Regions from separate parts of the Glutamicibacter sp. PAEs-4 genome, predicted to be linked through region 2. Evidence: predicted binding sites of a transcription regulator. Region 2 holds the regulator's gene; each other region holds the start of a gene.
What was found. Region 2 encodes LexA, which represses DNA repair genes until DNA is damaged. Its sites were predicted from a motif close to TCGAACANNTGTTCGA; they were not measured.

Region 1: a site for LexA is predicted at 4,223-4,238, ahead of ruvA (Holliday junction branch migration protein RuvA). Genes of this name have one in related genera too.
Region 3: a site for LexA is predicted at 7,902-7,917, ahead of ACR9WD_RS15830 (DUF222 domain-containing protein). Genes of this name have one in related genera too.

The regions. Positions count from the first base shown of each region.
Region 1 covers NZ_CP195017.1:1,851,885-1,862,297, reverse strand. Annotated here, with positions in the region: gene ACR9WD_RS08780 (CapA family protein) at 1-489, shown strand, start outside; gene ACR9WD_RS08775 (DUF6226 family protein) at 495-1,130, opposite strand; gene ACR9WD_RS08770 (aldo/keto reductase) at 1,172-2,005, opposite strand; gene pdxT (pyridoxal 5'-phosphate synthase glutaminase subunit PdxT) at 2,164-2,775, shown strand; gene ACR9WD_RS08760 (YebC/PmpR family DNA-binding transcriptional regulator) at 2,779-3,537, shown strand; gene ruvC (crossover junction endodeoxyribonuclease RuvC) at 3,541-4,140, shown strand; gene ruvA (Holliday junction branch migration protein RuvA) at 4,248-4,865, shown strand; gene ruvB (Holliday junction branch migration DNA helicase RuvB) at 4,892-5,941, shown strand; gene yajC (preprotein translocase subunit YajC) at 6,129-6,539, shown strand; gene secD (protein translocase subunit SecD) at 6,600-8,342, shown strand; gene secF (protein translocase subunit SecF) at 8,335-9,303, shown strand; gene ACR9WD_RS08725 (RelA/SpoT family protein) at 9,543-10,413, shown strand, end outside.
Region 2 covers NZ_CP195017.1:1,126,444-1,136,856, reverse strand. Annotated here, with positions in the region: gene hisH (imidazole glycerol phosphate synthase subunit HisH) at 1-608, opposite strand, end outside; gene hisB (imidazoleglycerol-phosphate dehydratase HisB) at 609-1,229, opposite strand; gene ACR9WD_RS05335 (histidinol-phosphate transaminase) at 1,252-2,358, opposite strand; gene ACR9WD_RS05330 (LysM peptidoglycan-binding domain-containing protein) at 2,439-2,792, opposite strand; gene lexA (transcriptional repressor LexA) at 3,051-3,770, shown strand; gene ACR9WD_RS05320 (glycoside hydrolase family 76 protein) at 3,827-4,906, opposite strand; gene ACR9WD_RS05315 (ATP-dependent DNA helicase) at 5,017-7,014, opposite strand; gene hflX (GTPase HflX) at 7,007-8,668, opposite strand; gene ACR9WD_RS05305 (class I SAM-dependent methyltransferase) at 8,996-9,601, shown strand; gene dapF (diaminopimelate epimerase) at 9,672-10,413, opposite strand, start outside.
Region 3 covers NZ_CP195017.1:3,355,106-3,365,518, reverse strand. Annotated here, with positions in the region: gene benC (benzoate 1,2-dioxygenase electron transfer component BenC) at 1-975, shown strand, start outside; gene ACR9WD_RS15845 (1,6-dihydroxycyclohexa-2,4-diene-1-carboxylate dehydrogenase) at 972-1,811, shown strand; gene ACR9WD_RS15840 (MFS transporter) at 1,983-3,329, shown strand; gene ACR9WD_RS15835 (LuxR C-terminal-related transcriptional regulator) at 3,378-6,062, shown strand; gene ACR9WD_RS15830 (DUF222 domain-containing protein) at 6,321-7,676, opposite strand; gene ACR9WD_RS15825 (hypothetical protein) at 8,025-8,525, opposite strand; gene ACR9WD_RS15820 (DUF1801 domain-containing protein) at 8,734-9,075, shown strand; gene catA (catechol 1,2-dioxygenase) at 9,175-10,032, opposite strand; gene catC (muconolactone Delta-isomerase) at 10,226-10,413, opposite strand, start outside.

The sequences.
Region 1 (10,413 bases), 730 kb from region 2:
GGCAAGGAAACACGCAAGGCCGGAGCGGACATCGTGGTGGCAGCCGTGCACGATGGAGCTGAATACACCACCGAGCCGACCGCCTCGCAAAGAAAACTCGGCCAGGCCCTGGCAGAATCTGGCGTCTTCGATTTCATCTACATGCACCACACCCACTCGGTCCTGCCCATTGAGAAGCACGACGGAACCTGGATCGTCTACGGTTTGGGAAACTCTGTGGCCAAGCATGCAACGCCGACCATTCTCAACCGCGAAGGCATCAGCGTGAAGGCAACATTCACCCAGGACGAACCTGGCGAATGGGAGGTCAGCAACTTGCGGTGGGTTCCGCACCAGTTGTCGAACGGGCCGGTAGCGTGGTGCCAAGTCTTCAACGCTGATGGATGCGTTCCGGAAGCTGATGGGCAAGCGTCCCTGAAGCGCAGTGAAGCCACCGTGAATGCCTATGGCGCCTTTGAGGATGGACTGCAGGCGTGGACGCTGGACTGAGCTAGCTAGCGTCTGTGCCACGCTTCCCATGCACCGTTTGGAGGCAGAATCGCTTGCGCCTTGGCCAGCTGGGCCGGCGATATGTCATCGAGGCCGCCGGATTGCTCACTGAATCCCGTCTCCTTGGCAACGAAACGATGCACGAGGCGGCCAGCGCCGATATCCAAGGACTCGCGAAACGCGCCGGACACGGCTGCCCCCACCTGGGCTTCCAGTTCCTCGATCATCTCGGGAACGTGTTCATCGCAGGCGTCGCAACCGCAGGTCGGGAAAACCGCGTGGTAAAGCGCACCGAGCTCCAGATGCACCCCGGGAAAGGTCGTAAGGATCATGCCCAATGGAGCGCAGCGCGAATTCAGCGGAAGGATCCGGACAGAACTCACCACGGTGTCCGGCGGAATCCGCAGTTCGGCGGCCAGTCCGGGATCATCGAAGCAGCGCACCTCGAATTGCTCCTGCATCCAGCTCAGCAACGCCCGGGCTACTTGCTGCACGGGAGCAAAACGTTCCGGATGTTCGGTCACCGAATAGCTTTCACTATCCGGCTCCCTATACCAACGCTCGCCATAGGGGATTGGGGTGTCGAGCTCGTCGAGGTACTCCGCGAATTTAATGTCTGGCCGCTTATAGCCCCTGAGCATGCTCGGTTCCTCCTGTTGCGTCAAACCATGGCAGAAAGGGCTTAATGCCCGAATTCATCTGAATCCGTGAAGGGGCCGACTCCGGTATCCATGGCATCGATGGTGGCCATGTCCTCCGGGCTGAGCTGGAAGCCGAAAATGTCCAGGTTCTCACTTTGCCGGCGCGGATCGGCCGATTTCGGTGCCGCGGCTCGTCCGGACTGGACATGCCAGCGCAGGGTCACCTGGGCGGTGCTCTTCCCATGCGCTCGGGCAATCCGTGCCAGGGCGGGATCCGAAAGGAACCCGGACTTCTTGCGTCCCAAGGGGGAATAGGCCTCGGTGCGCACCCCATGTTCGGTATTGAATGCTTGCCAATCGACGCTTTGCCGCTCAGGGTCCACCTGGATCTGGTTCAGTGCCGGCACGAGCCCGGCATCGAGGACCTTCTGCAACTGGTAAGGCTTGAAATTCGAGACGCCGGCGGCCCGGATCTTGCCCTCGGCAACGAGCTTGTCCAGCTCAATGAAGGCTTCCACGTAGGTGTTCTGCTGCGGGTTTGGCCAATGGATCAGGAACAGGTCCACATAGTCGAGGCCAAGGCGGGACAGGGAGTTGTCCAACGCCTGACGTACGCCCTGGGCCGAATGCCACATCTTGTTGAACTTGGTAGTGACGAACAATGCATCGCGGTCAAGCCCGCTTAGCGCCAAGGCCTGGCCTACGGCATCCTCGTTCTCATAGTTCTCCGCCGTGTCCACGCGGCGGTAACCCGTATCCAGGGCCGAACGGACCGCGGCAACCACCTCCTGGCCGCGCAGGGGCCACGTGCCCAAGCCAATGGAAGGCATGCTCACGCCACCGGCAAGTTCGAGGGAAGAAATATCAGCAGTCATGTTCCCGAACCTACCAAGCTTCACGGGCTGCCGGGAGATTGCACCGAAGAATCCGCGACACACCGGGAAACAAAACCGGCGCACGGGGTCCATGGGTTTAACGTTGTTTCGGCGCATTTCCGTGTTGCCAGCCACCGAACACCATGAAGGTTACAACCATGCCGAAAATAGGCGTCCTCGCTCTCCAAGGGGACTTCCGTGAACATCTTGCTTCTCTGGAGCGGCTTGGGCAACCTGCTCAGATGGTGCGCACTGTCGAGGATTTGGCGCAGGTCGACGCGCTGGTGCTTCCCGGTGGCGAGTCCTCGGTGATCGACCGGCTCTCCCGCAACTACGGGCTGGCCGATCCCATCAAGGAACGCATCGCCGACGGCATGCCGGTCTACGGCTCCTGCGCTGGAATGATCATGCTCGCCGATCGCATTGAGAATCCTGCAATCGCGCGGGATGGCGCGGTGCAGCAAAGCTTCGGAGGCATCGACATGACGGTGAAGCGCAATGCCTTCGGGCGCCAGGTCGACTCGTTCGAGCACCAGCTGGACTTCAACGGTCACACTCTCGAAGCGGTGTTCATCCGCGCCCCGGAAGCCGTGCAAATCGGCCCGGACGTCGAGGTGATCAGCACCGTTCAAGCCGGGCCGAATGACGGACAGGGTAGAATTGTTGCAGTACGCCAGGGAAAATTGTTGGCAACCAGCTTTCACCCGGAAGTCACCGGCAGCACAGCTATCCATCAATTTTTCATCAATCTCACGCGAGGAGACGCTTAAAGCATGTCAGGCCACTCCAAATGGGCAACTACCAAGCACAAGAAGGCTGCGATCGACGCCAAGCGCGCCAAGGCCTTCGCGAAATTCATCAAGGGCATTGAAGTTGCCGCCCGCGCCGGCGGAGCCGACATGGCCGGCAACCCGGCACTGGAACTTGCTGTCAGCAAGGCCAAGAAGAACTCCGTGCCGATCAACAATATCGACCGCGCAATCAAGCGTGGCGCTGGCCTGACCGGTGAGGTCGTCGACTACACCGAGATCATCTACGAAGCACGCGGCCCGCAGGGCTCGGCGCTGCTGATCGAGTGCCTGACCGACAACAAGAACCGCGCAGCCTCCGAGGTCCGCGTGGGCATCACCCGCAATGGCGGCACCGTCGCCGACCCGGGATCGGTGGCCTACCTGTTCAACCGCCAGGGCGTAGTGCGCCTGCCCAAGGGCGAGCTGACCGAAGATGACCTGCTGATGATCGTGCTGGATGCCGGTGCCGACGAGATCCTGGACGAGGACGAGAACTTCGCCATCGTGTGCGATCCTTCGGACCTGCGCGCGGTCGCAGCGGCGCTGGACGAGAACGATATCGCCTACGAATCCGACGAAATGGAATTCCTGCCGTCGATGAAGGTGGAACTGGATGTCGACGGAGCACGCAAGTTCCTGAAGCTCTACGACGCGCTGGAAGAACTGGACGACGTCCAAGGCATCTACACCAACGCCGACCTGTCCGATGAGGTTCGCGCCGCATTGGACGAAGAGCAGTAGGGCTTGGCCTTACGTGTTGTCGGCGTCGACCCCGGCCTGACGCGTTGCGGTCTTGCCGTGGTCGACGTCGCTGCAAACAGGCAAGTTTCACTGGTGGACGTCACCGTCGCCGGCACCCCGCCGGGCACCCCGCTCGACGCCCGGCTCTTGACGATCGCTAACGCGATCGAGGCGTGGCTGGACCAGCACCGGCCCGACGTGCTCGCCCTGGAACGCGTGTTCGCTTCGGCGAACGTCTCCACGGTGATCGGCACCGCCCAGGTCACCGGCGTGGTAATCACCGCCGCGGCACGACGCGGCATCCCCGTCGCGCTGCATACGCCGACCGAGGTGAAGGCGGCGGTGACCGGTTCCGGCCAGGCGACCAAGGCGGCGATCGGCAAGATGATTGCCAAGATCTGCCGGCTTGATGAACCGCCCAAGCCTGCCGACGCCGCTGACGCGGTGGCCCTGGCGATCACCCACGGCTGGCGCGGAGCGGCCACCGGCTCGAACGCCTCGGCCTCTGCGGTGCATGCCGGCGGGTCCTCGCAGCTGACAGGTGCTCAGCAGGCATGGATCGCCGCCGAAGCGTCAGCCAAGCGCCGAGCGGTGCGCCGCTAGCCGGCGGCCGGGAAATGACCTCGACCCACCGGGAAACACGGCGGATCGATATTCGTAGGTATCTTCGATAAACTGGGTTCGATCGAACATACATCCCAAGGAGTGGCATGATCAGCTCATTGACCGGCACCGTGCAGGCGGTTGCACTGAACACCGCGGTAATCGACGTTAACGGCTTCGGAATGCTGGTCAACGCCACCCCCGGAACGCTGTCCGGCCTGCATCAAGGGCGCGAGGCGACGGTCTTCACCTCCATGGTGGTGCGCGAGGATTCCATGACCCTCTTCGGCTTCGCCACCGCGGAGGAGCGGGATGTCTTCGAGGTCCTGATCTCCGTATCGGGCATCGGGCCGCGCACCGGCCTGGCCATCCTGGCCGTGCATTCTCCCGAAGAAGTGCGCATCGCGGCGAACACGAAGGACACCGCCGCATTCACCAAGGTGTCCGGCATCGGCCCCAAGGGCGCCAGCCGCATCGTGCTGGAACTGAACGGCAAGCTGGTCCCGACCGGCGCGCCAGTGGCGCCGGTGCCCGGCGGAGGTACCGCCAGCGTCTGGGAACCGCAGGTGATCGAGGCGCTGACCGGGCTGGGCTGGAGCGAAAAGGATGCAACCAGCACCCTGAAATCGCTGTCCAAGGCCGATCCGGATGTTGTGGCCACCGGCAACGTCGCTGAAATCCTGCGTGCCGCGCTGCGCAGCATGTCCAGCGGAACCCGCGTCTAAGCGGTCTGCGAGAGGATCGACTTTTCATGAATGACTCCACCGGGCTCACGAGCGCCGGCAGCGAACCCGAAGAACGGGTTATCGAAGCTGCCCTGCGCCCGCGGAATCTCGACGACTTCGTCGGCCAATCCCGGGTGCGCCAGCAGCTCTCGCTGGTGCTCGAAGCGGCCAAGATCCGCGAACGCACCGCGGACCATGTACTGCTCTCGGGCCCGCCCGGGCTGGGCAAGACCACCTTGTCGATGATTATCGCCGCCGAGATGAACGCGCCATTGCGCATCTCTTCCGGCCCGGCCATCCAGCACGCCGGCGACCTGGCCGCGATCCTCTCCTCACTGACCGAGGGCGAGGTGCTGTTCCTCGATGAAATCCACCGCATGTCCCGGCCCGCCGAGGAAATGCTCTACATGGCAATGGAAGACTTCCGCGTAGACATCGTCGTCGGCAAGGGAGCCGGCGCTACCGCGATTCCCCTGGAGCTGCCGCCCTTCACGCTCGTCGGGGCCACCACGCGCGCGGGCCTGCTGCCCGGACCGCTGCGCGACCGCTTCGGCTTCACCGGGCACCTGGAGTTCTACGCGGTCAAGGAACTCGAGCTGGTACTGCGCCGTTCGGCAATGATGCTGGATCTGAGCGTCACCTCAGCTGCATTCACCGAGATCGCCGGGCGCTCCCGCGGCACCCCGCGTATCGCCAACCGCCTGCTGCGCCGCGTGCGGGACTGGGCCCTGGTGCACAAGCTCGAAGAGATCGATGCCAAGGCTGCGGCTGCCGCCCTGGACATGTACGAGGTCGATGCGCGTGGACTGGATCGCCTGGACCGCGGTGTGCTGGAAGCATTGTGCACGAAATTCGGCGGGGGACCGGTGGGCCTGTCGACCCTGGCTATCGCCGTGGGCGAAGAAACCGAAACCGTCGAAACCGTCGCCGAGCCATACCTGGTGCGCGAAGGATTGATGGGCCGGACTCCGCGAGGGCGTATCGCCATGCCCGGAGCCTGGGAGCATCTGGGATTAACCATGCCCAAGGATGCCATCTTCGCCAGTGCGCAAAGCTATGAAAACGATGAGGATTAGGCAAGCATTACTTCACTGCCCGCGTAAATGGCCTGCCGGTTCACCGTGACCCATTAGACTAAAGACGCCCGACCTGTGCCCACTTCAGGGTAAGGTGGGGCGTCTTTGCTGTTTCGCGCCAGAAAATGGCGCAGCGGCATCCCAGAACTCCAGACCAAATCGCAACGAATCGTTAGCAGGTAAATACGTGAATCCTCTCGTAATCGCACAGGCCGCTGGTGGCGGCTTCAACCCTTCGCTGATCCTGATGGTCGCCCTGTTTGCAGTGCTGATCTTCATGATGTTCCGTGGCCGCAAGAAGCAGGCCGCCCAGCAGGAGAAGCTGAAGAACAACACCGTGCCAGGCGCCAAGGTGATGACCAACTCGGGAATCTTCGGCACCGTCGTCGGTGTAGACGCAGAGGATCGCGTACAGGTTGAGGTTTCGCCAGGCGTGGTGCTGACCCTGCACCGCCAGGCCATCGCCACCTTCCTGGACAAGGATGCGGCAGCCCCGGCCGCTGCCGACGAACCAGCAGCACCCTCCAACGCAACCGAAACCCCGGAAGAGTCCCTGCGTCGCTTGAACGACGAGGGCAAGGACGAGCGCAACGCCTAAGTCCCGGGCAGCATAGCGGTGGCCTGAAGGCCAAGCCACCCGAACCAGAAAGCACAATAGATGTCATCAATCAGACCTGTTAAACAGGCGCGCAAAGCGTTGCTGTGGTTGCTGGTCGTCTTCATCATCGCAACCGGAGTGTTGGTGGGTGGTGCGGTGAACGGCAAAACCGGGTGGGGACCGAAGCTGGCCCTCGACCTCGAAGGCGGCACCGAGATGATCCTGGCCCCTCGGGTTCAGGGCGACGAGGCGATCAACCAAGAGCAGCTGGACCAAGCGGTGGAGATCATCCGCCAGCGCGTGGACGGTTCCGGTGTCACCGAATCGGAAATCACCACCCAGTCCGGACGCAACGTCGTGGTCTCGATGCCCGGTACCCCGGACCAGACCACCCGCGATTTGATCCAGGCCTCGGCCAACATGGAATTCCGCCCGGTGCTGATCACCGGTGGTTTCGCAGCCACTCCGAAGGAAGACCGCACCCCCAAGGAAGACCTGCCAAAGCCTAGCGGCAAGCCAGAGAACCCATCGGATACCAACTGGATCACCCCAGAGCTGTTCCAGGAGTTCGAAGGCTACGACTGCGAGGTAGAGCTCAAGGATCGCGGTGGCGAAGCCGCCGACCCAGACAAGCCTATGATCTCCTGCGACCACAGTAGGGGTGTCAAGTACATCCTCGGCCCGCAGGAAATCTCCGGAGACATGATCAAGGACGCCTACGCCCAGTTGGCCCGCGGCGTCAATGGATCGGTGACCGGCGAATGGGTCGTCGTTATCGAGTTCAACGCCGAAGGCACCAAGCTCTTCGCGGATACCACCCAGCGTCTGATTGCCCTGCGGGGCTCGCAGAACCAGTTCGCGATCGTGCTTGATGGCGAAACCATTTCGGCGCCAACCACCAATGCAGTGATTTCCGATGGCCGTCCGCAGATTTCCGGCGGTTTCACCCAGGAAAGCTCGCAGGCGTTGGCCGAGCAGCTGAAGTACGGCGCGCTGCCAATCAGCTTCGACATCCAGTCCGAGCGCCAGGTTTCCGCAACCCTGGGCGCTGACCAGCTCACCGCTGGCCTCATCGCCGGCATCATCGGCCTGGTTCTGGTCTTCATCTACTCGCTGTTCCAGTACCGAGCCCTGGGCCTGGTGACCATCGCGTCGCTGCTGGTTTCCGGCGTGCTCACCTACCTGGCGCTGGTGCTGCTGGGCTGGGGCATGAACTACCGCCTGTCGCTGGCAGGCGTCGCCGGCCTGATCGTCGCCATCGGCCTCATCGCCGACTCGTTCATCGTGTACTTCGAGCGCGTGCGCGATGAGCTGCGCGAAGGCAGGCCGCTGGCAAGCGCCGTGGATATCGGCTGGAAGCGCGCCAAGCGCACCATTCTGGCATCCAAGGCAGTGAACGTGCTGGCCGCAATCGTGCTCTACATCGTTGCCGTGGGCAACGTGCGAGGCTTCGCCTTCACCCTGGGCCTGACCGCCATCATCGACCTTATCGTCGTGTACGGCCTGACCCACCCGACCTTGGTGCTGCTGGCACGCACCAAGTTCTTCGCCAACGGCCACCCGATGTCGGGCATGGATCCATCGTTGCTTGGCGTCAAGCCGCTGTACCAGGGCGCGGGCAAGGTTCGCCGCTTCGATGAGAATGTTGCGGCAAATCGCGGCAAGAAGAATGCGAAGGCATCGGCTGAGGCAGCGAAGCGCATGACCATTGCCGAACGCCGCCGCGCACAGGCCGAGCAGTCCGCTGGCTCGAACGCGTCTGGCAGCACGCAGGCCAAGGCTCAGGAGGAGAACAATGAATAAGCTAGTCACTTGGGGCAACGAGCTCTACACCGGCAAGCGTTCCTACCCGTTCACCTCCAAGCACCGCTTGTGGTTCCTGATCGCCGGCATCCTGGTGATCCTGTCCATCCTGATCCCGGTGGTCAAGGGCGGCTTCAATCTGGGTATCGACTTCCGCGGCGGTTCTGAATTCACCGTTTCGGATGTGCAGAACACGGATATCTCGATTGGCGAAGAGACGGTCAGCTCAGTGGCTTCGGGATCTGAGGCAACGGTGACCAATATTGCTCCGGGCACCATGCGCGTGCAGACCGAGCGTTTGAGCGATGACCAGACCCTGGCCATTGCCGATCAGCTCGCGAAGAACTACGGCGTCAGCAGCGACGAAGTGACCAGCAACTTCATCGGCCCGACCTGGGGCGAAGACGTTTCACGCCAGGCACTGTTTGGCCTGGTCGTATTCGTGGTCCTGGTGGGCTTGCTGATGGCAGCATACTTCCGCACCTGGAAGATGTCGCTGGCAGCGATCGTCGGCCTGATGGCAGTGGTGATCGTGACTGCGGGCATCTACTCGCTGACCGGTTTCGAAATCACGCCGAGCGCGATCATCGGCTTCCTGACCATCCTGAGCTACTCGCTGTATGACACCGTGGTGGTTTTCGACAAGGTCCGCGAAAACACCAAGGACTACACCCAGCAGACCAAGCGCACCTTCGAGCAGCTGGTCAACCTCGCTGTGAACCAGACCTTGGTCCGCTCGATCAACACCTCGGTTGTGGCCGTGCTGCCTGTGGCCGCGATCCTGTTCATCGGCTCCTACCTGCTGGGAGCCGGTACGCTCAAGGACCTTTCCTTGGCGCTGTTCGTCGGCATCATCGTCTCGGCCCTGTCGACCCTGTTCGTCCAGGCACCGATGTTCCACTGGCTGCGCCACAAGGACGAGGACGTGGTTGCGCACGACAAGAAGATGGCAGCGCTCTAACGCGATCTGAAGTCTAGGATATGGTGCCCCCGGCAGATGGCCGGGGGCACCATTTCGCTTATGCTGGAAGATGCGTAATTAGTTGTCACCGCGCGAACGTGCTATAACGTTTGAACTAAAGAAGGTGTTTTTCAAGTGCACGGCCACCGGTGATCTGGCGGCCCGAAACTACCGATGGATTTGACCTGGCTCCATTCAGGCTTCGGGACAATTCCAACGGCAACGGGAAGGAGCGGGGCATGGCGAATACGCCTAACCTGAACAATTCGAAACGACGCTCTATCTCTCGTTTGGTGCGCTTTGCAGGCCGGGGGAGCACTCCGAGCACATCGCCGACTCTCGAACCGCTGCTGCGCACGGTCAAGTCCAAGCATCCGAAGGCGGATCTGGATTTGCTGGTCCGTGCCTACGAGGTCGCAGAAAAATATCATGAGGGCCAAAAGCGCAAGAGCGGCGACCCCTACATCACGCACCCTGTCGCGGTCGCCACGATCTTGGCAGAAATGGGCATGACCGGTTCGATTCTCGCCGCTGCCTTGCTGCACGACACGGTCGAAGACACCGAGTACTCCCTCGAGTCGGTGAAGAAGGAATTCTCCGAAGAAATCGCCATGCTGGTGGACGGCGTGACCAAGCTGGACAAGGTCACCTACGGCGATGCCGCCCCCGCCGAAACCGTGCGCAAAATGGTCGTCGCAATGTCCCGCGACATCCGCGTGCTGCTGATCAAGCTGGCGGACCGCCTGCACAATGCACGCACCTGGCGCTACGTCTCGCCGGAATCCTCCTCCCGCAAGGCGAAGGAAACCCTGGAAATCTTCGCTCCGCTGGCTCACCGCCTGGGCATGAACACGGTCAAATGGGAGCTGGAGGACCTGTCCTTCGCCGCTTTGCATCCCAAGGTCTACCAGGAGATCGTCCGCATGGTCGGCGACCGCACCCCTGAGCGCGAAAAGTACCTTTCATCAATCCGCCAGACCCTTTCGCACGATCTGGGAGATGTGGCCATCCACGCCTCGGTATCCGGCCGGCCCAAGCACTACTATTCGATCTACCAGAAGATGATCGTGCGCGGCAAGGACTTCGACGACATCCACGACCTGATGGGCG
Region 2 (10,413 bases):
AGCTGTGCGCCAGCGTCGCCGGACTTCTCCGGGTGGAACTGGACTGCCGAGAGCGGGCCGTTTTCGACGGCGGCCACGAATGGCGTCCCGTGCGTCGACCAGGTCACCTGCGGCGGGGTCATCGCCGGCTGGGTGACGTCGAATTCCCACTTCTGCACAGCGTAGGAGTGCACGAAGTAGAATCGCTCGTCCTCGATGCCTGCGAAAAGCTTGGATCCTTCCGGTGGGCGCACCGTGTTCCAGCCCATGTGCGGAATGACATCCGACTGGAGGCGTTCAACCTTGCCCGGCCATTCGCCGATGCCTTCGGTTTTCACCCCGTGCTCCACGCCTTCTTCAAAGAAGACCTGGTGGCCGACGCAGATCCCCAAGACCGGCAGGCCACCGGCGATGCGGCGGCCGATCCAGCGCAGGGAACCGGTTGCGGTCAACTGCTCCATGACCGAGGCGTAGGCGCCGACTCCCGGGACTACCAGTCCGTCGGCAGCCACGATCTTCTTCGGGTCTGCGGTCAGTTCCACCTCGGCGCCGGCGGCTTCCAAGGCGCGCACGGCGGAACGGACGTTGCCTGAACCGTAGTCCAGGACAACTACTGTTTTCTTCTCCACTTACAGGGCACCCTTCGTGGATGGGATCTTGTCGCCCATGCGCTCATCGCGCTCTACGGCTTCGCGCAAGGCGCGGGCGAAGGACTTGAATTGCGCTTCGACAATGTGGTGCGGGTCGCGGCCCGAGAGCACCTCGATGTGCGCGCAGATCTGTGCGTGGAAGGTGATGGCTTCGAAGACGTGGCGGGTCATCGAGCCGGTGAAGTGCCCGCCGATCAAGTGGTATTCCTGGCCAGCAGGCTCGCCGGAGTGCACGAGGTATGGCCGGCCCGAGACATCGACGACCGAGCGGGACAGCGCCTCGTCCAGCGGAGCGTAGGAGGTGCCGAAGCGGCGGATGCCTGCCTTGTTGCCCAGCGCCACGCGCAGCACTTCGCCGATGGTGATCGCGGTGTCCTCAACGGTGTGGTGGACATCGATGTGGGTATCGCCGGTAGCACGCACGGTGAGGTCGATGAGCGAATGCTTGGAGAGCGCAGTCAGCATGTGGTCATAGAACGGCACCGAGGTGCTGATCTCCGAGACGCCGGTTCCATCGAGATCCAATTCAACGAATACGGACGATTCGCTGGTCACGCGTTCCATGCGGGCGCGACGTGCGCCAATCAATTCGGCAGACATGTCTTCCTTCGCTTGTCTTTGATTACTTCTGCGAGCCGAGCAGTTCGGCAAGTCGTTCCAAGAAGGCTGTGGTTTCTGATTCGGTTCCGGCCGTAACACGCAAGGTCCCCGGAATTCCATTGTCGCGGATGATGATGCCGGCTTCCAACAGGCCTTCCCAAATAGCGTGGGGGTCTTCGACGCCACCGAAGAAGACGAAGTTGGAGTCGGAGACCGATGGCTTCAGGCCCAGTTCCTTCAAGCGCGCGACGATGCGGTCACGTTGGGACTTGATGTCTTCGACCTGCGCCAGCAGCAACTCGATGTTCTTCAAGGCAGCGATCGCCGTTGCCTGGGTCACGGCCGACAGGTGGTATGGCAGCCGCACCAAGCGGATGGCATCGGTGACTTCTGGCGCGGCGGCCAGGTAGCCGACGCGTGCGCCGGCCAGGCCGAATGCCTTGGACATGGTGCGCGAGACGATCAATCGCTGGCGGCCTTCAAGCAGGCTCAGTGCGGACTTGGTGCTGGCCAAGGAGAATTCGGCGTACGCCTCGTCAACGATCACCATGCCGTTGTGCTCGCTCATGGCTTCGTACACGGCCGTGATGACATCAAGGCCAAGGGCGGTGCCGGTGGGGTTGTTCGGCGAGCACAGGAACACGATATTCGGCTTGTGCTCGCGGACCTGCGCGGCTGCAGATTCGGCGGACAGGGTGAAATCCTCGGCGCGTTCACCGGCGATATAGGTGGTATCAGTACCACTGGCCAACAGCGGGTACATGGAGTAGGTGGGGCCGAAGCTCATCACGGTACGGCCTGGACCACCGAAGGCTTGCAGGATCTGCTGCAGGATTTCATTCGAACCGTTCGCGGCCCAGATGTTCTCCTTGGTGAGCGAGTGGCCGAGGTAAGCGGCAAGAAGTTCACGAAGCTCGGTGAACTCGCGGTCGGGATAGCGATTCAGAGTTGCCGCTGCCTTGGCCACTTCCTGGGCAATGGCGTCTACAACTACCGGTGGCAACGGATGGGTGTTCTCGTTGACGTTCAACTGGATCGGCACGTCAATTTGCGGTGCGCCATAAGGGGATAGCCCGCGGAGATTCTCACGCAAGGGCAGCTGACTCAAAAGTTCACTGCGGTCATTCACGCATCAAGTCTACGTGCGCAGCGAGCCCGCCAGTGAATCCGCTACGGCTGCAGGTAACAAACACTGGACAGCGGGGGAAGCTAGCCGGCAATGACCGGAATCGACAAGGTATCTCCAACCTGGATTTCGCTGCCGTCCAAGGCGTTGAGCTCCGCGATGTGGCCAACTGCGGAAGTCACGTCGTAACCGGTGGCATAGTCGCGAGCCAAACTCCAAAGCGTATCCCCGGGGATCACGGTCACATCGATGGTTCCAACCCCAGTAGGATCTTCTGCCGCGGCATGCGCGTCAGAGGCGAACATGGAGAAGAAGAAAGCAGCAGCGATCGTGAGTGCGAAAACGGGCATCCCCACCAGCACAGCCCAACCGCGGCGGTTGATGCGGATTTTCAGCGGCGCTTGGGTTTGATCTGAGTCAAGTGCGACGGTAGCCATGACGTTGTCTCCTCAAGAAATTCAAGTGATGCGAATTTTTATTCGAAAGAACGGATTCGAAAACTTGTTCGAACCTCGTATATCTGTTCTAACAGAGATTTGCGGAACTTGTCCAGAAGTTTTCGAACAAATCTTTGAAAGAAGCTCGCTTATCTACTAAGATTTCGAAGTAGACGAGCAATGAAAACATCTCACCATCTAGCTCCGACAGTTTGGACACGCAAACTTTCGAATGATTGCTAGGGAAGGCAAAATCTCATGTCAGCATCACAACGCACTCCCCGATCGAATGCACGTTCGCTGACGATTCGCCAAAAGAAGATCCTTGAGACGATCCAGCGGTCTATCGGCAAGAACGGTTATCCGCCATCGATGCGTGAGATTGGCGACGCTGTCGGACTCAAGAGTCTTTCGAGCGTGACCCACCAGTTGAGCCAGTTGGAAAAGCTCGGCTATATCCGTCGAGACCCACGCCGTCCGCGCGCGATGGAAATCCTGCTGCCGCTGCAATTGTCCGACGATGCAGAAAAGGCCGAGGTCTCGGAGCCGGTCGAGCCGGCTGCCAGCGAAGACGCCAAGATCATTGAGCTGAGCACTTCTGCTGACACCACCATGGTTCCGCTGGTTGGCCGTATTGCTGCTGGCGGTCCGATCCTGGCAGAACAGTCCGTCGAAGATGTTTTCTCGTTGCCTCGTCAGCTCGTGGGCCACGGGGAACTGTTCATGCTCAAGGTGTCCGGCGATTCAATGGTTGACGCCGCGATTTGCGATGGCGACTGGGTAGTTGTCCGCCGACAGCAGACGGCAGACAACGGCGACATCGTCGCAGCCCTGCTGGACGAGGAAGCGACCGTCAAGACCTTCCGGCAGCGTGATGGGCATACTTGGCTGCTTCCGCAGAACTCGCGCTACGAACCGATTTTGGGTGATGCAGCAAAGATCATGGGACGGGTCGTCTCGGTCATGCGCTCACTCTAGATTTCGTGTGGATATTGCGCTGGTGCTTGGCACCAGCGCAATTTTCGTTTAATCAGCTACTCGCCGGCCTCGAGCTCGATCTGGGCGGCCGCGGCGAAGATCATCCAGCGCTGGACTGCCGCCGAGAGCCGGCGCGGTTCCTGGTCGATCAGATGGCCTGCAGTTGCCGTGACCAGTTGCCTGGCCTGCTCCCTGCTTGGTGCTTCCAAGCGGTGATCTTTCGCGGCGAGGGCCAGATACCGGCACAGGATTCCGGCAAAAAGGTTCCCGTCTCCCCCGCGGTTGAACGCGAGTACTCGGGCCGCGGAAGACAGCGAGTGCGTGGTCGCATCGATCAGCACCTGGGCGTGAGCCAGATCGGCCGGCTCGCCAAGCTCAAGCAACGCGCCTAGCACCGTGCCCTGGTTATAGGTATAGACCGCTGGCTCCATCGTGTGCCCCTGGCTGGTCAACCGCACCCCGTCCAGATACAGCCCACGCTCGGCGCTGAACAGGTTCTTCTCCAGCCATTGGAGGACCTGCCGTGCGGTGTCCTCCTGGCCGGTTCGGCCGAAGAACAGGGCCGCCGGCGCATTGGCCGGCGTATTCTTGAAATCCCGTTTTTTCGACCAGTACAGGCCGCCGCCCAGCACCTCGTCCATGCCAGCTTGAAGCTGTTCTCCCAGCACCCGCATTGCAGTCTGAGCAGCGTGGTTTCCTTCTCCCGTCACGGCCAGCGTGAACTGCGCCAGACGGCCGCTGGCCAAGGCAAGCCACGCCATATCGTCGAAGAAGTAGTTGGGCAGCATCCCGAAGTTGCGAATTCGAATGCCACGCAACAGATGATTGGCCCGGGCCAGCTCGGCACGCGCCGATTCCGCGTCGCCTGCGGCCAGATAGGAGTAGCCGTCATCAATGATGGCATCCAGATAATGCGCCTGCCACCAATAGTTCCACTCCGACAACGGGTGCGCGCAGCCATTGAGATCGCTGAGCAAGCTTCCGTCGCGCAACCGGTGCGCCCTGCTGTAGCTCTGCCCAATCCAGGTTCCGGGCAGCCGCAAGAGGCGCCGTCCGAAACGCTGGTGGGTGTCGATGGCGGCTTGGTGTGCCAATTCCTGCATGGACTCCATGGTGCCTTCCGGTTCACGCGGCATCAGTTCTTGTCACAGACCTTAGTGCATCTCCAACCATCCTGCTGATAGTGCTTAAAGAACTTGAGCTGCCCCAAGTCCGAGGACAGCTCAAGTTCATGCTCTGGCTGCGGCTATTTCCCGTCCGGGTTCAAGCGCTGGAGAACTCCGGTGATGACCTTCTTGTCGACAGTCGGCCACATCGGCGGCAGCGTCGCTTTCAAGAAGCTGCCGTACCGTGCAGTGGCCATGCGCGAATCGAGGATCGCCACCACGCCCTTGTCCCCGACCGAACGGATCAGGCGTCCAGCGCCCTGTGCCAGGCGAATCGCCGCATGGGTGGCGGCCACCTGCATGAAGCCGTTGCCGCCATGCTTGGCCACGTCCTCGGAACGGGCTTTGGAGATCGGATCGTCCGGGCGCGGGAACGGGATCTTGTCGATGATGACCAGCCGGCAGGAATCTCCTGGCACGTCCACGCCCTGCCACAGGGTCATGGTTCCGAACAGGCAGGTGTCGCGTTCGCTGCTGAACTGCTCGACCAGCGACTTCATGCTGCCCTCGCCCTGGCACAGGATCTCCACGTCCAGGCGTTCGCGCAAGATGCTTGCCGCTTCTTCGGCGGAGCGTTTCGAAGTGAACAGAGCCAGTGCACCGCCGCCGGAGGCCTTGATGAGATCCTCGATCTCATCCAGCGTCTCGGCGGCCAGTTGGCGGCCCGGCTTGGGCAGATGCTTGGCTACGTACAGGATGCCCTGCTTCGGGTAATCGAAGGGACTGCCGACGTCCACGCCGGTCCAGGACGGAGCCCCTGCGCCCATCAGACCCAGGGAGCCTGCGACCGAATCGAACTGCGAGCCGATAGCCAAGGTAGCGCTGGTCAAGACGACCGTGCGCCCGTCGAACAGCCCTTCGCGCAGCTTGCCAGCAACGGACAACGGGGCAACGTTCAACGTGGCTGGCTGGGTCTCGTCAGCTTCGACGTAGCCCCGGCCTTCGACAAACTCCCGCGGACGGGTGGTGTACAGCACCTCGCGGCGCTCTTCGGATTCGAGCATGCGAATCGCATCGTCCATCACCGCCTGCAGCTGGGAGCGGGCGGTCTGTCGTCCGCCGTCAGCCGGTGCATTGGCTTCGGGCTTGGACAGCGCCAACGCCAGCCGGGCCTGTTCCACGATGTCGTTCAGGGCGATGCCCATGTCTTCGCGCAGGCCATGTTCCAGCAGCCCCGTGGGCACACCGGTCAACGACTTCTCCAGGCGGTTCGCCGCCTTGACCATCTCATCCACGTTGACGCCGCAATGGCGTTTGGCACCGCCAGCCGCGGTGAGCACCATGCGTGCGGAGAGCGCCCCGGACACCGAGCTGGTCACGCGGTCTTGCAGTTCGTGGGCCTCATCGATGATTGCGACTTCGAAGTCCGGGAGGACCGAAAGCCCCTCGAAGGCCGATACCGCCAGCAGGGCGTGGTTGGTAATGACCACGTCCGCTTCCGCGGCACGGGCACGAGCCATCTCCGAGAAGCATTCATCAGCCATCGGGCACTTCTGCGACCCCAAGCACTCCATGGCCGAGACCGAGACCTGCTTCCACGCCTTGTCGCTGACCCCGGGCACCAGCTCATCGCGGTCACCGGTCTCAGTCTCTTCAGCCCATTCGCGCAGCTTCATGACCTCGCTGGCCAACGGCGAATAGGTGGTGCCGGCAGGAGCTGCCGGCTCATCCATCGAGAAAAGCGTGCCTTCGTCATCCGGGTACCCGCCGCCGAGCTTGTACTGGCACAGGTAGTTCGAGCGTCCCTTGAGCAGGGCCACATCCATCGGGCGCGAGAGCTTGCCCTTGAGCGATTCGAGCAACCGCGGCACGTCACGGCCGACAATCTGCGATTGCAGCGCCAAGGTCGCGGTGGAGACGATCACCGGCTTGGCGCTGGTCTGCGCGTGGGCCAATGCCGGAATCAGGTAGCCCATCGACTTGCCGGTGCCGGTGCCTGCCTGCACCAGCAAGTGCTTTTCATCTTCCAGCGCGCTGACCACATGCTTGACCATTTCCTGTTGGCCGGTGCGCATGGCACCGCCCATGGAAGTGACCGCGGCCTCCAGGAGCCCCAGGGCCTGCTCTTGCTTATCCATGAAGGTTGAAGGTCTCCAACTCTGCAGCTAGGGAATCGCGCACCTTGACGATCATCCGGGTGCCCTCCTCCAGGTGTTCGCTTTCCAAGATCTCTGATTCGCTCTGGTGCAGCTTGGCGATCAAATCCCCGCGGTTGTAGGGAATGAGCACCTCAAGCTGGATGCCGGGGCGTGGAATCGATGAGCTGATCTTTTCGAGCAGCTCCTGGATGCCTTCACCGGTGTGCGCGGAGACGACCACGGTGTTGGATTCCCGGTTGCGGATGCGTTCGACGACGAACGGGTCAGCCACATCGGCCTTGTTGACCACGATGATCTCTGGAATGTTCAACGCGTCGACTTCGCCGAGCACGGTGCGCACGGCCTGGATCTGCCCTTCGGGATCAGGGTGGGACCCGTCAACGACGTGCAGGATGAGATCCGAATCGGCGATTTCCTCCAGCGTGGATCGGAAGGCTTCCACCAGCTGGGTCGGGAGGTTGGATACGAAGCCGACGGTATCGGCCAGCGTGTAGGTCAACCCGTCCTCGGTCGCCGACTGGCGGACGGTTGGGTCCAGGGTAGCGAACAGCGCGTTCTCCACCAGCACCCCGGCGTTGGTCAAGCGGTTGAGCAGCGAGGATTTGCCGGCGTTGGTGTAGCCGGCAATGGCCACGGCTGGAACCGCATTGCGCTTGCGGTTGGCACGCTTGGCTTCACGCGCAGGCTTCATGGCCTTGATCTCGCGGCGCAGCTTCGCCATGCGGTCGCGAATGCGGCGGCGGTCCATCTCGATCTTGGTTTCACCCGGTCCACGCGAACCGATGCCGCCACCGGCGGCACCTACGCGGCCACCGGCCTGGCGGGACATCGATTCGCCCCAGCCGCGAAGACGCGGCAGCAGGTATTCGAGCTGGGCCAGTTCAACCTGGGCCTTGCCCTCGCGCGATTGGGCATGCTGCGCAAAGATGTCCAGGATCAGGCTGGTGCGGTCGATGACCTTGACCTTGACGATGTCTTCCAGGGCGCGGCGCTGCGATGGCGCCAGCTCTGCATCGACAATCACGGTATCGGCACCCGTTGACGCAACGATTCCGCGCAGCTCTTCGGCCTTGCCCGAGCCGAGGAAGGTCGAAGGGTCCGGCTTGCTGCGGCGCTGCACCAGGCCATCGAGGACTTCGGAACCTGCGGTCTCCGCCAAGGCGGCGAGCTCGCGCAGAGAGTTCTCGGCGTCGGCGACGGTACCATCGCTCCAGATGCCCGCCAGCACGACGCGTTCCAGGCGCAGCTGGCGGTATTCAACCTCGGTGACGTCTTCCAGTTCCGTGGACAGGCCTGCGACGCGACGCAGCGCGCGGCGATCCTCCAGATCTTCCTGGTCCCCGTCGAAATTGCTGAGGCCTGAGGAAAAACGGTTCAGTGCAGTAGCCTGGCCAGCGAAAATGGAATTCTCTTCTTCGCCGAAGTGCTGAACCTGCGGGCTCTGCGCATCATCGGCTGCGAGAATTCGATCGATGGCGGCCTGGATCTGGGCATCATCCATCGATGCCGAATCGTGCTCGTGTGACTCGGAGTTAGTCATGGTCTCCTTAGAAGTACTTCGCTTTCCAGAATAGTGCGGGTGGACCCCACTTTGCGACGTGGCGCGTTCAGATTCGGTTGGTTCATCAAACATTCGTGGTCCTTTGCAAGGAGTAAAGGTCTATGGGCAGACAGGTGAATGCATGGTTACCGGTAAGCAAAGGCGTATGCGGGGTTCTGGAAAGAAGAACTGCCAGGTAGAGGGAAATGACTTTGCCGTCTGCTGATTCAGCCCGGTGGGCGCGCAAGAACTGCGCGGCCAGCTCGTGGAACCGCGGGTAACCAAGAGGGCTACGTATTAGACGAAAATGAAAGTCATAGGGAAAACTCTATCAGTGATATCTGCTCACGCCCATATCGCCTTGCTCACGTTGCCGACGCTGATCTTTGGGGTATCCGTACTGGGCGATAAGCTTTGCCTATGACCTCGGATCACTACTTCACCGCCAGCCCGGCCTCGGCAGATGAACGGCGCACCATCGAAGTCGAGCTCAACGGCTCGTTGCGCAAGGTGCAGACGGCCTCAGGAATCTTCTCCCCCGCCGGTCTGGACAAGGGAACGGCGGTGCTGTTGCAGTACGTGCCAACCCCTCGCGGACGCATTCTGGATATCGGGTGCGGCTGGGGACCCATCACCCTGGCCGCCGCCGAGCAGTCCCCGCAGTCCGAGGTCTACGGCGTGGATGTCAATGAGCGTTCCATCGACCTGGCCCGCTTGAACGCCGCGGCGCTCGGCTTGTCCAACGTAGTTGTCGGCACCCCTGAGTCCGTGGATCCGAGCCTGCAATTCGACACCATCTGGTCGAACCCGCCCATTCGCATCGGCAAGGATGCCCTGCATGAATTGCTGATGCTGTGGTTGCCGCGGTTGGCCCCGGGTGGCGAGGCATGGATGGTGGTGCAGAAGAACCTAGGCAGCGATTCGCTGCAGAAGTGGCTGGTTGAGCAGCTTCCCTCGGATTGGAAGATCACCCGTGAAGCGACCGCCAAGGCCTTCCGCGTGCTGAAGGTAGCGCGTCCGGCCTGATTGCCAAAAGCAAAATCGCAGAATAGCTCGCGAAGCTATTCTGCGATTTTTGCTACGGAGCCGATCAGGTCTACTCCGAACCGATGATCCCGCGGGCAACCAGGTCTGCCGGGCCGCTGAGGATCGTATCTTCGCCGCCCTCTGCATTGCCACGGAATTCAACGCCGACGACTCCGCCGGGCACCTTGACAGCCCACTGGTTGATCAGCGCGGTGCTGCGTGCCCAGTAGCGTACGGCTGCCGCGGCCGCACACGCACCGGTACCGCATGAGAGCGTCTCGCCGACCCCGCGTTCATGGACGCGCATCTGGACCTGGGCAACCCCGTCCTCTTCGATCAGCGGCTCGGAAGGAACCACGAATTCCACGTTGGTGCCGTTGGCAGGGACGGGAGAAACCTCTGGGGCTTGGAACAGGTCCAGTTCTTCAAGCATCTGGACGTCTGGCAAGGCAACTACGGTGTGCGGGTTGCCCATGGTGATGCTCAAGGCCGGCAGCGCCTGCTCCCAGCCTCTGGGCTTGACCATGGAGTCCACCGATTTTTCCGCGGCTTCCTGCTCGAAGATCAATCCCCAGGGGCCGAGGTTCACCGCGTAGCCATCAGCGAGTCGGGTAATTTCCTTGACGCCGGCACGGCTGCCGATCTGGAAACTTTGCCCGACCTGGAGGCTCACGAGCCCCTCGGCAATCAGGTAGTGAGCGAAGGCGCGTACGCCGTTGCCGCACATCTCGGCGATGGAGCCGTCATTGTTCCGGTAATCCATGAACCAGTAGGCCTTGGGATGCTCCAGGAACTGCCCTTCGTATCCGGGA
Region 3 (10,413 bases), 1.3 Mb from region 2:
ACCGGCCCGATGGGCAGCTTCTTCCTGCGCGAACCCAAGCGCCAGTCGCTGCTGCTGGCCGGCGGCACCGGCCTGGCCCCGCTGCTGGCCATCCTGGAGAAGCTGGCCGGCATGGACAACCCGCACCCGGTGCACCTGATCTACGGCGTGAACACCGACATCGACCTGGTGGAGCTGGACGTGCTGCAGGACTGCACCCAGCGCATCGAGGGCTTCAGCTTCGACACCGTGGTGGGTGACCCGGACAGCGCCTCCGAGAAGAAGGGCTACGTCACCAACCACTTCGAGCCGCATCACCTGGCCGAGGGTGACGTGGACATCTATCTGTGCGGCCCGCCGCCCATGGTGGAAGGCGTGCGCCGCCACCTGGAAGCCGAGGGCATCAAGCCGCAGAACTTCTACTACGAGAAGTTCGCGCTGGCAGTCGTGCCCGAGGCGGAGGCCGAGCCGGCCGCACCAGCCGCAGCAGAAGCACCGGCAACGCCAGCAGCTGCCGCCGAGCCAGCAGCCCAGGGCTACGAGATTGGCGAGGAGCATGCCAGCTTCGAAGCGCAGTTCGATGCCCGCATGGCACTGGAACTGGCCGTCGTCGAGCTGACCATGGGCAAGCTGGCCGAAGGCCAGCTGGGCGAATTCAAGGTCCTGGCCGAACTGGCCGGCAAGACCCTGGACGGCGAGAAGTTCGTCAACGCCGAGGAATTCACCGTCACCAATGACGCTTTCCACGAGTTCCTGTTCAAGGCCGTCGGCAACGAGCACCTGCTGCAGGCCTACCGCCGCTTGGACGTTCCGGCGCTGATGGCCGCCGTGCTGCGCCAGGAGCACTGGATCGACGGAGCCGTGGACGCTGACCACTTGGAAATCGTCGCGGCCTTCGAAAAGCAGGACATCGCCGCCGCTCGCGCGGCGATCACCGCGCACAACCAGCACGCCAAGGCCACCATGGCCGCCGCCTCCAAGGCAGCTGCCCAGTGAGCGCCACGCAGAGTCCGGTGAACCAGACCGAGGCCGCCGGGCTGCCCGAATCCTTCCACCCGGGCCGCTTCGCCGGCAAGGTTGTCATGGTCACCGGTTCCGCCCAGGGCATCGGCTGGTCCGTGGCCCGGCGCATCGCCGCCGAGGGCGGGGAACTGGTGCTCGTGGACCGCGCGCCGCTGATCCACGAGGTCGCCGAGGGCCTGCGCGCCCACGGCGCCACCGCGCTGAGCGTGACCGCAGACCTGGAAACCTTCCAGGGGGCGCTGGCCGCGGTCACCGCCGCCAAGGACCAGTTCGGCCGCGTCGATGTGCTGGTCAACAACGTCGGCGGGACCATCTGGGCCAAGCCCTACGAGCACTACGCGCCGGAAGAGATCGAGAAGGAAATCCAGCGCTCGCTCTTCCCGACCCTGTGGATGTGCCGCGCGGTCTTCGAGCTCATGGTCGAAGCCGGGCGGGGCACTATCGTGAACGTCTCCTCGGTCGCCACCCGCGGCATGAACCGCGTCCCGTACGCGGCAGCCAAGGGCGGGGTCAAGGCCATCACCTCGGCGCTGGCCATGGAAGGCGCGGCGAAGAACATCCGCGTAGTCGCCACCGCCCCCGGCGGCACCGAAGCCCCGGAACGCGTTGTCAAGCGCGGCCCGGCTCCGAGTGGCGAGCAGGAAAAGGCCTGGTACCAGGCCATCGTGGACCAGACCGTGGATTCCAGCTTGTTCAAGCGCTACGGCACCCTGGACGAGCAGTCCGCGCCGATCGTGTTCCTCGCCTCCGACGAAGCCTCCTACATCACCGGCTCCACCCTCGCGGTGGCCGGAGGGGACCTCGGCTAGCGAAAAGCGCCACAGCGGCAACGCATCATCAGCAGGCAAACGGCTCGTCTTCACGGCCCGTTTGCCGCATCAGCACCATCAGCACCATCCCGGCCGTGCACTTTTCGCCGGGCACGTATTTTCCGGGGAACAACGAGGTTTCCCGGTCACCGCGAACGAACGGAAAAACACGTGAACACCAGCACCATTTCCCGCAGCAACGCCGCCAGCACCGTGCGCTGGGTGGTGGCCATCGCCGCCATCTCGCTGATCTTCGACGGCTACGACCTGGTGGTCTTCGGAACCATCGTCTCCACGCTGCTGTCCGACCCCAGCCAGCTCGGCCAGCTCGATGAGGCCACCGCCGGCCTGCTGGGCAGCTACGCGCTGCTGGGCGTGATGGTCGGCGCGCTGGCCACCGGCGCGATCGGCGACTACATCGGCCGGCGCAAGACCATGATCACCGGCATCATCTGGTTTTCCGTCGGCATGGGCCTGACCGCGCTGGCGGCCGACACCCTGTGGTTCGGCATCCTGCGTTTCGCCACCGGCATGGGCGTGGGCGCGCTCGTCGCCACCGCCGGCGCGGTGGTGGCCGAATTCGCGCCGAAGCACCGCCGCAACTACTACAACGCGATCGTCTACTCCGGTGTGCCGGCCGGTGGCGTGCTCGCCTCGCTGCTGGCTATGGTGCTCAGCGAGGCGATCGGCTGGCGCGGGCTGTTCCTCATTGGCGCGCTGCCGTTGCTGTTCCTGCTGCCGATGGCCTGGTCCAAGCTGCCCGAATCCCCGCAATGGCTGCTTTCCCGCGGCCGCGTGGACGAAGCCCGCGCACTGGCGGCACGCACCGGCATGCAGCTGGAACTTCCAAACGATGCCGAGGCCGGGCAGGTCAAGGCCGAACGGGCAGGCTTCGCCGCACTGGCCACCAAGCGCTACGCGCTGCCCACCGCGCTGCTGGGCATGATGAGCTTCGCCGGCCTGCTGCTGACCTACGGGTTGAACACCTGGATGCCGGAAATCATGCAGCAGGCAGGCTACGGCAAGTCCCACTCGCTGCTGTTCCTGCTGGTGCTGAACCTCGCGGCGGTCTTCGGCGGGCTGCTGGCCTCGGTGGCCGCCGACCGCGTCGGCCCCAAGCAAGTTGTGGCGCTGACCTTCTTCCTGGCCGCGCTGGCAATGGTGCTGATGACGCTCAAGCTCCCGCTGGTGCTGCTGCTGGCCCTGGTGGCGGCGGCCGGGGTGGGAACCATCGGCACCCAGGTGCTGATCTACGGTTTTGTGTCGAACTACTACCACAGCGCTGCCCGCGGGGCCGGGGTGGCCTGGTGCGCCGGATTCGGGCGGCTGGGCGGAATTTTCGGGCCGCTGCTCGGCGGACTGCTGCTCTCGGCCGGGGTTTCCCCGGGCACCGCGTTCTATGTGTTCGCCGCAGTTGCTATCGTTGGAACGCTGGTCACCGCCTGCGTCCCGCTTACCCGTTCGGCCGCGCCGCGCAGCACGCAAAAAGTGCTGGCTGGTGCCGGAACAGGGGAGTAGCGGCACATCGGAACGCAACGCAGCAACGCAGAAAGGCTGGTGAACGCCATGCTCAGCGCCCAGCAGGCCCAGGATGCGCTCGCCGACCTTTCCCGCGAAGTCCAGCAACGCGGCAGCATGCTTGCCGTGCTCAAGGGGCCGCGGGGCAGCGGGAAGAGCACCATCATCAAGACGCTGCTGACCCGTGTGGCCGGCCAAGCGGTGCAGCTGGTGACGGCCTCGCGCTGGGAGACCGCCCAGCCTGGGGCCGCCTTGGCCCCGTTGCTGCAGCGCAGCCATGCAGGCTCGGCCGGGGCGCTGGGCGAAGCGCTGCTTCAGCACCTGCGCAGGGATGCGCAGCACCCGCGGGTGCTGGTGCTGGAAAACGCGCAGTGGGTCGATGACCTCAGCTTCCAGGCGCTGCACTATGCGTGGCGCCGATTGCGCAATGAACCGGTGCTCATCGTGCTGGTGATGCGCGAGCAGAACCTTGCACGGCTGTCACCGGAAACCCGCGAATTCCTGGCCGACAGCCAACTGAAGATCCTCCAGCTGGAAGTTCCCAGTTCCGCGCATGCCCGCGAGATCGTCTGCGCCCGAACGGGGATCGACCTGCCGCCCACGGCCGCCGAGCAGCTGGTGCACTACACCCAGGGCAACCTGCAAGCGGTCATCGAGCTGGCCCAGGAAAATCCGGAGCAGAGCTGGGAGCAGTTCGACCGCTGGCCGCCTGCCCCGCGCGCCCTGTCCTTGCACGTCATCGAGCTATTGGATGGGCTGGATCCGCGCGCCCGGGCGCTGGTGGAAGCCGCCGCGGTGCTCGGGGTGCAGGCCAGGATCGACATGATCGCCAAGCTGGTCGGGGAGGACGATCCGCTGGAGCCGATCCAGCAGATTCTCGACTCTTCGCTGGCGCAAGCCCACGGCCACAGCGGCAAGGTTCGGCTCGGATTCGAGAGCGCTCTGGTGCAAATGGCGGTCTACCACCAGATCCCGCTGAGCGCCCGCATCAAGTTGCATGCTAGCGCCGCCGACATTGTCGAAGACCAGGGCGAGCGCTTGGGCCACCGGGCTGATGCGAGCATCCTGCCTGACGGCAACCTGTCGCTGGAACTGCGGGACTACGCACGGGCGCAGGGACAGCGGGGCGAGTGGTCGTCGGCCGCCACCGCATTCTTCCGTGCCATGCATTTGTCCCCGGAGCCGATGCGCCGCGACTCCCTGCTGCTCAACGCGGTGGATGCCATAGTTGCCGCGGGCGAGCTGCCGCGCGCGCAAACCTTCGCGCACCAGTTGGCGAGCTTGGAAAGCAGCCCGGAGCGGGACGTGCTTTCCGGATACATTTCCATTCTGCAAGGCAGGGCCAACACCGCGCGGCGCTGGCTGTCGAGCGCCTGGCAGAACGCGGTGCAGGAGCAGGACCACGATGTGATGGCAGTGATCGCGCAACGCCAAGTCCTTGATTCGCTGTGCCGTCTAAAGGGGCAGAAGATCATTGACTGGGCTGAGCAATCGCTTCGCCTGGCCCAGGTCGGCAGCCCGCTGGCCATCGAGAATGCGGCCATCCAAGGGCTTGGCCTGGCAATGATGGGCCGCGCCGAAGAAGGCGAGCAACTCCTGATGGACCTGCTGGCCACCCTTCCGGCAGGAGCCCAGCGCCAGCGTGCGGAAATGTCGCTGGGCTGGGTCTACCTCGCGACCGATCGCGTGGAGCTTGCCCGGCACGAGCTTTCTGCGGCCAGCTCCACGGACTTCAGCGATGGATCGCTGCGCATCTCGTTGTGGGCCAAGGCCTGGTCGGCTCGCGCTGAGTTCCTCATGGGCGACTGGGACCAAGCACTGGAGACGGTTCGATCCGCGCAAGCCCTGCAGGAACGTTCTGAAATCCAGGTCCTGCGTCCGCTGATCCAACTGACCGCGGCGCAGATCCACGCGTTGCGCGGCAATTGGGAGCAGGCTGATCTGCACCTTCGCAAGTCATGGGCTCGTACCGGCAGCTATGCCATCATGGAAATGCCTTACCGGATGGCGCGGGCCGAGATCGCCCGGGCGCAGGCAAACCATGAAGAAGTCGTGCGTACGCTGGAGCCCCTGCTTCGGCTGGACCGCACCCAGGGCATAGACCAGCCGGGCTTCTGGACCTGGCAAGATACATATGCCTTGGCGCTCATACGTTGCGAACGCCTTGAGGAGGCAGAAGCTTTCATTCAGCCGTTGCTGGAGAGCGCTGTCGCTTCAGGCCACCAAACCGGGGCTGCCCGCTTCTTGAGCGTGCAAGGCGCCTTGCTGGCAGCTCGCGGCGATATCGACGGCGCCCGCCTTGTTTTTGAAGATGCCATCCGCCGTTTGGAGGGCGTCGGTTCGGTTTACCACCGGGCGAAAATTGATTTCTACTACGGGCAATGCCTGCGCCGCGCCGGCAAGCGGGCCGAATGCGTGGCTCCGCTGACTCGCGCGCTGGCGCTTTTCACGCACTGCGATGCAACCGTGTACATTGACCGTTGCACGCGTGAGCTTCAGGCAAGCGGTACCGGGATGCTGCGCAAGGAAAGCGCCGACTGGTCGACGCTGACCGCTCAGGAACAAGCCGTGGCCAAGCTGGTGTGCGAAGGCGCAAGCAACCGACGTGTAGCTGAAGAACTGTATATCGGTACCAAAACAGTGCAGTACCACCTGACCAAGATCTACACGAAGCTGTCGGTCTCCAACCGTACAGAGCTTGCTGCTTTGGCACGCTTTGGCCAAGAAGAATAGTGCTTCTTGACTGATAAAAATTTTCATTCACGAACGACAGCCGAGCCATCCGCAGTGCGGCTCGTCCTGCGTGCAGTGACTGAAAATTTTTTCATTCAAGTCGTATCGCTTGAATGGGAGGAAGACGGGACTTGATGCAGGCGGCAGCCAGCTGAGCAACGCGAATCATCGCGGTTGCTCCTGTGGGGTTATGGGTGGTGTGGCGGTTCTAGTGACTGAAAAAATTTGTCACTCAAAATTCACAGCGGGCGACCGGTGCTAGCCGGTCCCAGTGCCGGGCAGGTCTTCATCTTGGCCAAGGCCCAGCACGCGCCGCACTTCGGGGGTCAAATGCACCTTGTGAGCTGCGTCGTCCGATGTTCGCTGCGGGCAATGATCGTTGACATGATCAAAGTTCGCCACGTTGGCTACGCTCTCAGGGATCGTGATTGACCGCAGCCCGTGCGGAGACACCCACGTCTTGGAGCCATCAGGGCAGGCGAAGACCTTCCACCCTAGGGCGTGCTTGAACATCTGATGCTGCTTGCACAAGAGATGGGTGTTTTGCCGGGTCGTGTGGCCGCCTTGCCCAAACGCTTCAATGTGGTCTATTTCTGATCGGTCGGCTGGGCGTCGGCAACCCGGGAAACCGCAATGCTGGTCGCGGTGACGCAGGAAATCGCGCAACCCCTGCGAAGGCCGGTATTTCTTGGGTTCCACGTCAATTGCAGCGCCCGTCCATGGGTCGGTCAGCACGCGCTGGAATGATGGAGCGTCTGCCGCGAGTTCCAACGCTATCCCGATTGGGATGGGTCCGTAGCCTTCCAGATCGGCAAGGGCGCGAGTGGGATTCGCGAGCATTTCCACGGCCGGTATCGTGATGGATACCCGTGGCTTCAGCTGCATGCCCTCCATTCCGGGCCATCCATTCAGATATACGTCTGCAAGGGCGTCGGCCTCAAGCTGGGTTTTGGTGCGCGGATCTTTGGGATCAGTGCTCTGGGCGGCCACCTGCATGATCGAATTGCGGATTGAGTGGATGACATCAGCGCGGTGATGCAACTGCAAGGTGGCCATGCCATCCTCGTCATTCCAGACCTTGACGTTGCGGGCGGCCATTGCGTTCTTCTGCCGGTTCTCGGCAGAGTCGGGGTTCAGCCGGTCATGAAGGCGGCGGGCGCGCTGGTAGACGGTCTCGTCGCTGGCGGTCCTTGCCAGAGGCAGAAGGGTTTGTTCCATGAGCGAGACTTGCCCAGGGCCGAGGTCTTGGGAGTACTTGACGATGTCGTGGGCGGCCTTGGCAGTGATCTCGCCGGCGGCCAGCGCGAGGAGCGTGGCTTTGCAGACATGGCGCAATCCTTTGGCGTGGAACATCCGCTTGCTGACTTTGCGCGGGCTTTCCCTCAACGCGACAGCCGCCTCGGCGATGAGGTTGGAGTTGATGGTCTGTTCGCTTCCACGGTCCACGCCGTAGTATGCGGCGCTCTTTCGGGCTTCAGCTTCTTCCTCTGCCGTGTGGGTATTTTCCGTGGCTATGAAATCGCTGAATGATTCGCTGACCTGTTCGACCGAATCCGCCAGCAAGACGCAGATGACAGCTTCGACGCTGCTCAGGAGGCGCTGGATCTTCTGCAAGCGTTCCATTGCGTCGCCGGGGCCGTTGACCGGGCCGGCATCATAGAGCTCATTGGCAATTTTCTTGAGGGGACCGAAGAACATCTGGTGCTCGCGCTGAGCATCGAACGGGGAGGTCTTGTGCGACTCTGTGCGGGTGCCCGGTGGTCGCAGTGGCAGGCGGTGTTCACCGTCGTTATCTTCTAAATATGCGGGAGTAGTCATGATTTACTTTCCCGCGGTACATCGACTATGTGTTCTGGTTATTTTCGAATTGTGGATAACATCTCGAAAGTTTCTGCGACAAGCTATCCATGGGGATTCTGGTGAAAAATCCCCAGTACCGGGAATGGGGCAGTGGCTGTGGTTTTATCTGCTTGCTTGAGCCAGAGGGCGTGGCGGGCGAGTCAAAGCCGCGCGGAGGCCAAGGATTCCCATGGCAGCCAGCAAGGCCAAGGCGAGGATGCTGGCGATGTACAGGGGCTCTTCCAGATCAGCAGCGGCGCCGGCGTTCCAATCGGCAAAGGTATCGCCCACGGAGTTCATGTTGGCGAAGGATGCGAAGAAATAGGCCGGTGCGCCGAGAGCAACGATCAGGCTCCATGTCCCAATAGCGGCCCAAGCGGGCAGCTTGCGACCGGACGCGATGACGGAAACGAGCCAGGAGATGGCGAGGGCAATTCCGATTGCTGCGAAGACCCAACCTCCGAGCGAATCGTAATCCTGGTCCATGGCGGCCATCTGCACGATGGTCTCATCCAGGGGGATTCTACTGGCTGCGACCACTGCCCAATTGTTCATGAGCAGTGCGCCGTAAACCGCGTAGGCCACGATGATGGCGGCACCGGAGGTGGCTAGAAGCTTGCGCATGCCGGTAGCCTAACACCGTGCAAGCGAAATACTTGGCATCACTAGCAGCTCGTGCGTCGGATGCCGGTATTGCATTGCAGAAGACCGTGAAGCAGAGGCCCCGAATCGGTAAAGTGCATTATGTGCCGATCGGGAAAGCGCAGCGATCGCGCAAGCGACATCACCAAACGCTGCCATGCAGCGCCAATCGTCTATAAGGGGACTAGTAATGATCTTCACCAAGAAGGGCGACGCCGCTGTCCTGGCCAAGCTCAGCGCGGCTCCAGCACCTTATCGCGAGATTGCCGAGCGGCTTCATGCCATCATCGTGCAAAGCGCGCCCTCGCTGGAGCCGATCGTCCGCTGGGGCCTTCCGTTTTATGTCCGGGACGGCAAGGACGTCTGCTACATCAAGCCTGACAAGGACTTCGTTGCCTTCGGCTTTGGCGAAGTGGTGAATCCCGCCTACGAGGACGGCGCGCACATGCATCCGGTTGCCTGGACCATCACCTCGCTGGATGCCGCAACGGAGGACAAGATCCGCGAGCTGGTGAAGAAGGCGGCTGGCTGATTGCGGCAGCGCAAAGGCCCGAAGCCGCCCTCAAGCGCAAGGAAGGCCTCGGCAGGAATATTCCTGCCGAGGCCTTCGCTTGCTTAGCTGCGCTAAGACTTACTTGACTGGGTCGAGCACGAAGTCGTAGGTGACCTGCTTGCCGTTGCCGGATTCGGCTGGCTGCACGTCGAGCATCAGTTCCGGCTTCACCGCGGTGGCGATGTCATCATCGTTGTGCGCGTCGCCCGGGAAGTACAGCTGGGCGGTGAGCAACTCGTGGCCCGGTGCCGAAACCTTCAGGTGCAGGTGGGCTGGGCGCCAAGCGTGCCAACCGGCAGCGGCGATCAGCTGGCCGCAGGCACCGTCGGTCGGAATCTGGTACGGAGCCGGCTGCATGGTGTTGATCTGGAAGTTGCCCTCCTCGTCAGCGATGAAGGTGCCGCGCAGGTTCCACTCCGGGATGCCCGGTGCGAACTGCGAGTAGAAGCCCTCTTCGTCGGCGTGCCACAGCTCGATCTTGGCGTTCTTCAGCGCCGAGCCATCGGTGGAGCGGACCTGGCCCTGGAAGAGCAGGTTGGTGCCCTTCTCGTCCTCGCGCATCGAGATGGTGGCCGGGGAGTTCTGGGTCGGAGCATCAGGCACGTAGTACGGGCCCTCGATCGAGCCCTTGTTGCCTTCGCGGTGGTCGGTAGCGACCTCTTCCACCGAGTGCTCCAGCCATACGTCCAGGAACAATGGCCATTCGCCGTCGTCGCCAACCTTGATCAGCCAGGCCTTCAGCGCGTTGAATTCGTCGTAGGTGACGCGTTCCTCGAGCACGATGTCGTTCGCGGCCTTGATCAGCTTGCTGGCCAGCAAGTTCACGCGCTCGGTGGAGGTTTCGATGCTGCCGAGCTTGCCGGAATTGCGGAAGCTGTCGGTGGCGGCGTTGCCGGACTTGGCTGCAGTTGCCTGATCTGGAGTTTCGGTGGTCATGGTGACTCCCCTAAATTGTGTGGTGTGACGTATGCGGGCCCATGGTGTGACCCCCATCATCTGCGGTGATTGATATTCAATGTAGTGCAGTGTCTATGCCCAGTGAAATACTTATTTGACGGTGATTGAGAGTTCTTGGATATCAATGCATGTGGGCTGGCGCACGGAGAGAACCCGCTGGCTGGAAACCTTCCTAGGCCAGCGAATTCGGGTGCTTGGCCAGCGCGGTGACCTTGATCTTCATGTACGGGTACATCGGGAAGCCGCTGAGGATTTCGTGCAACTCGTCATTGGACTCGACGTTGTACAGCGAGTGGTTCGCGTACTCGCCGACTACGCGCCAGATGCCCTGCATCTTTCCGCTGCGCTGCAGGCTCGCGG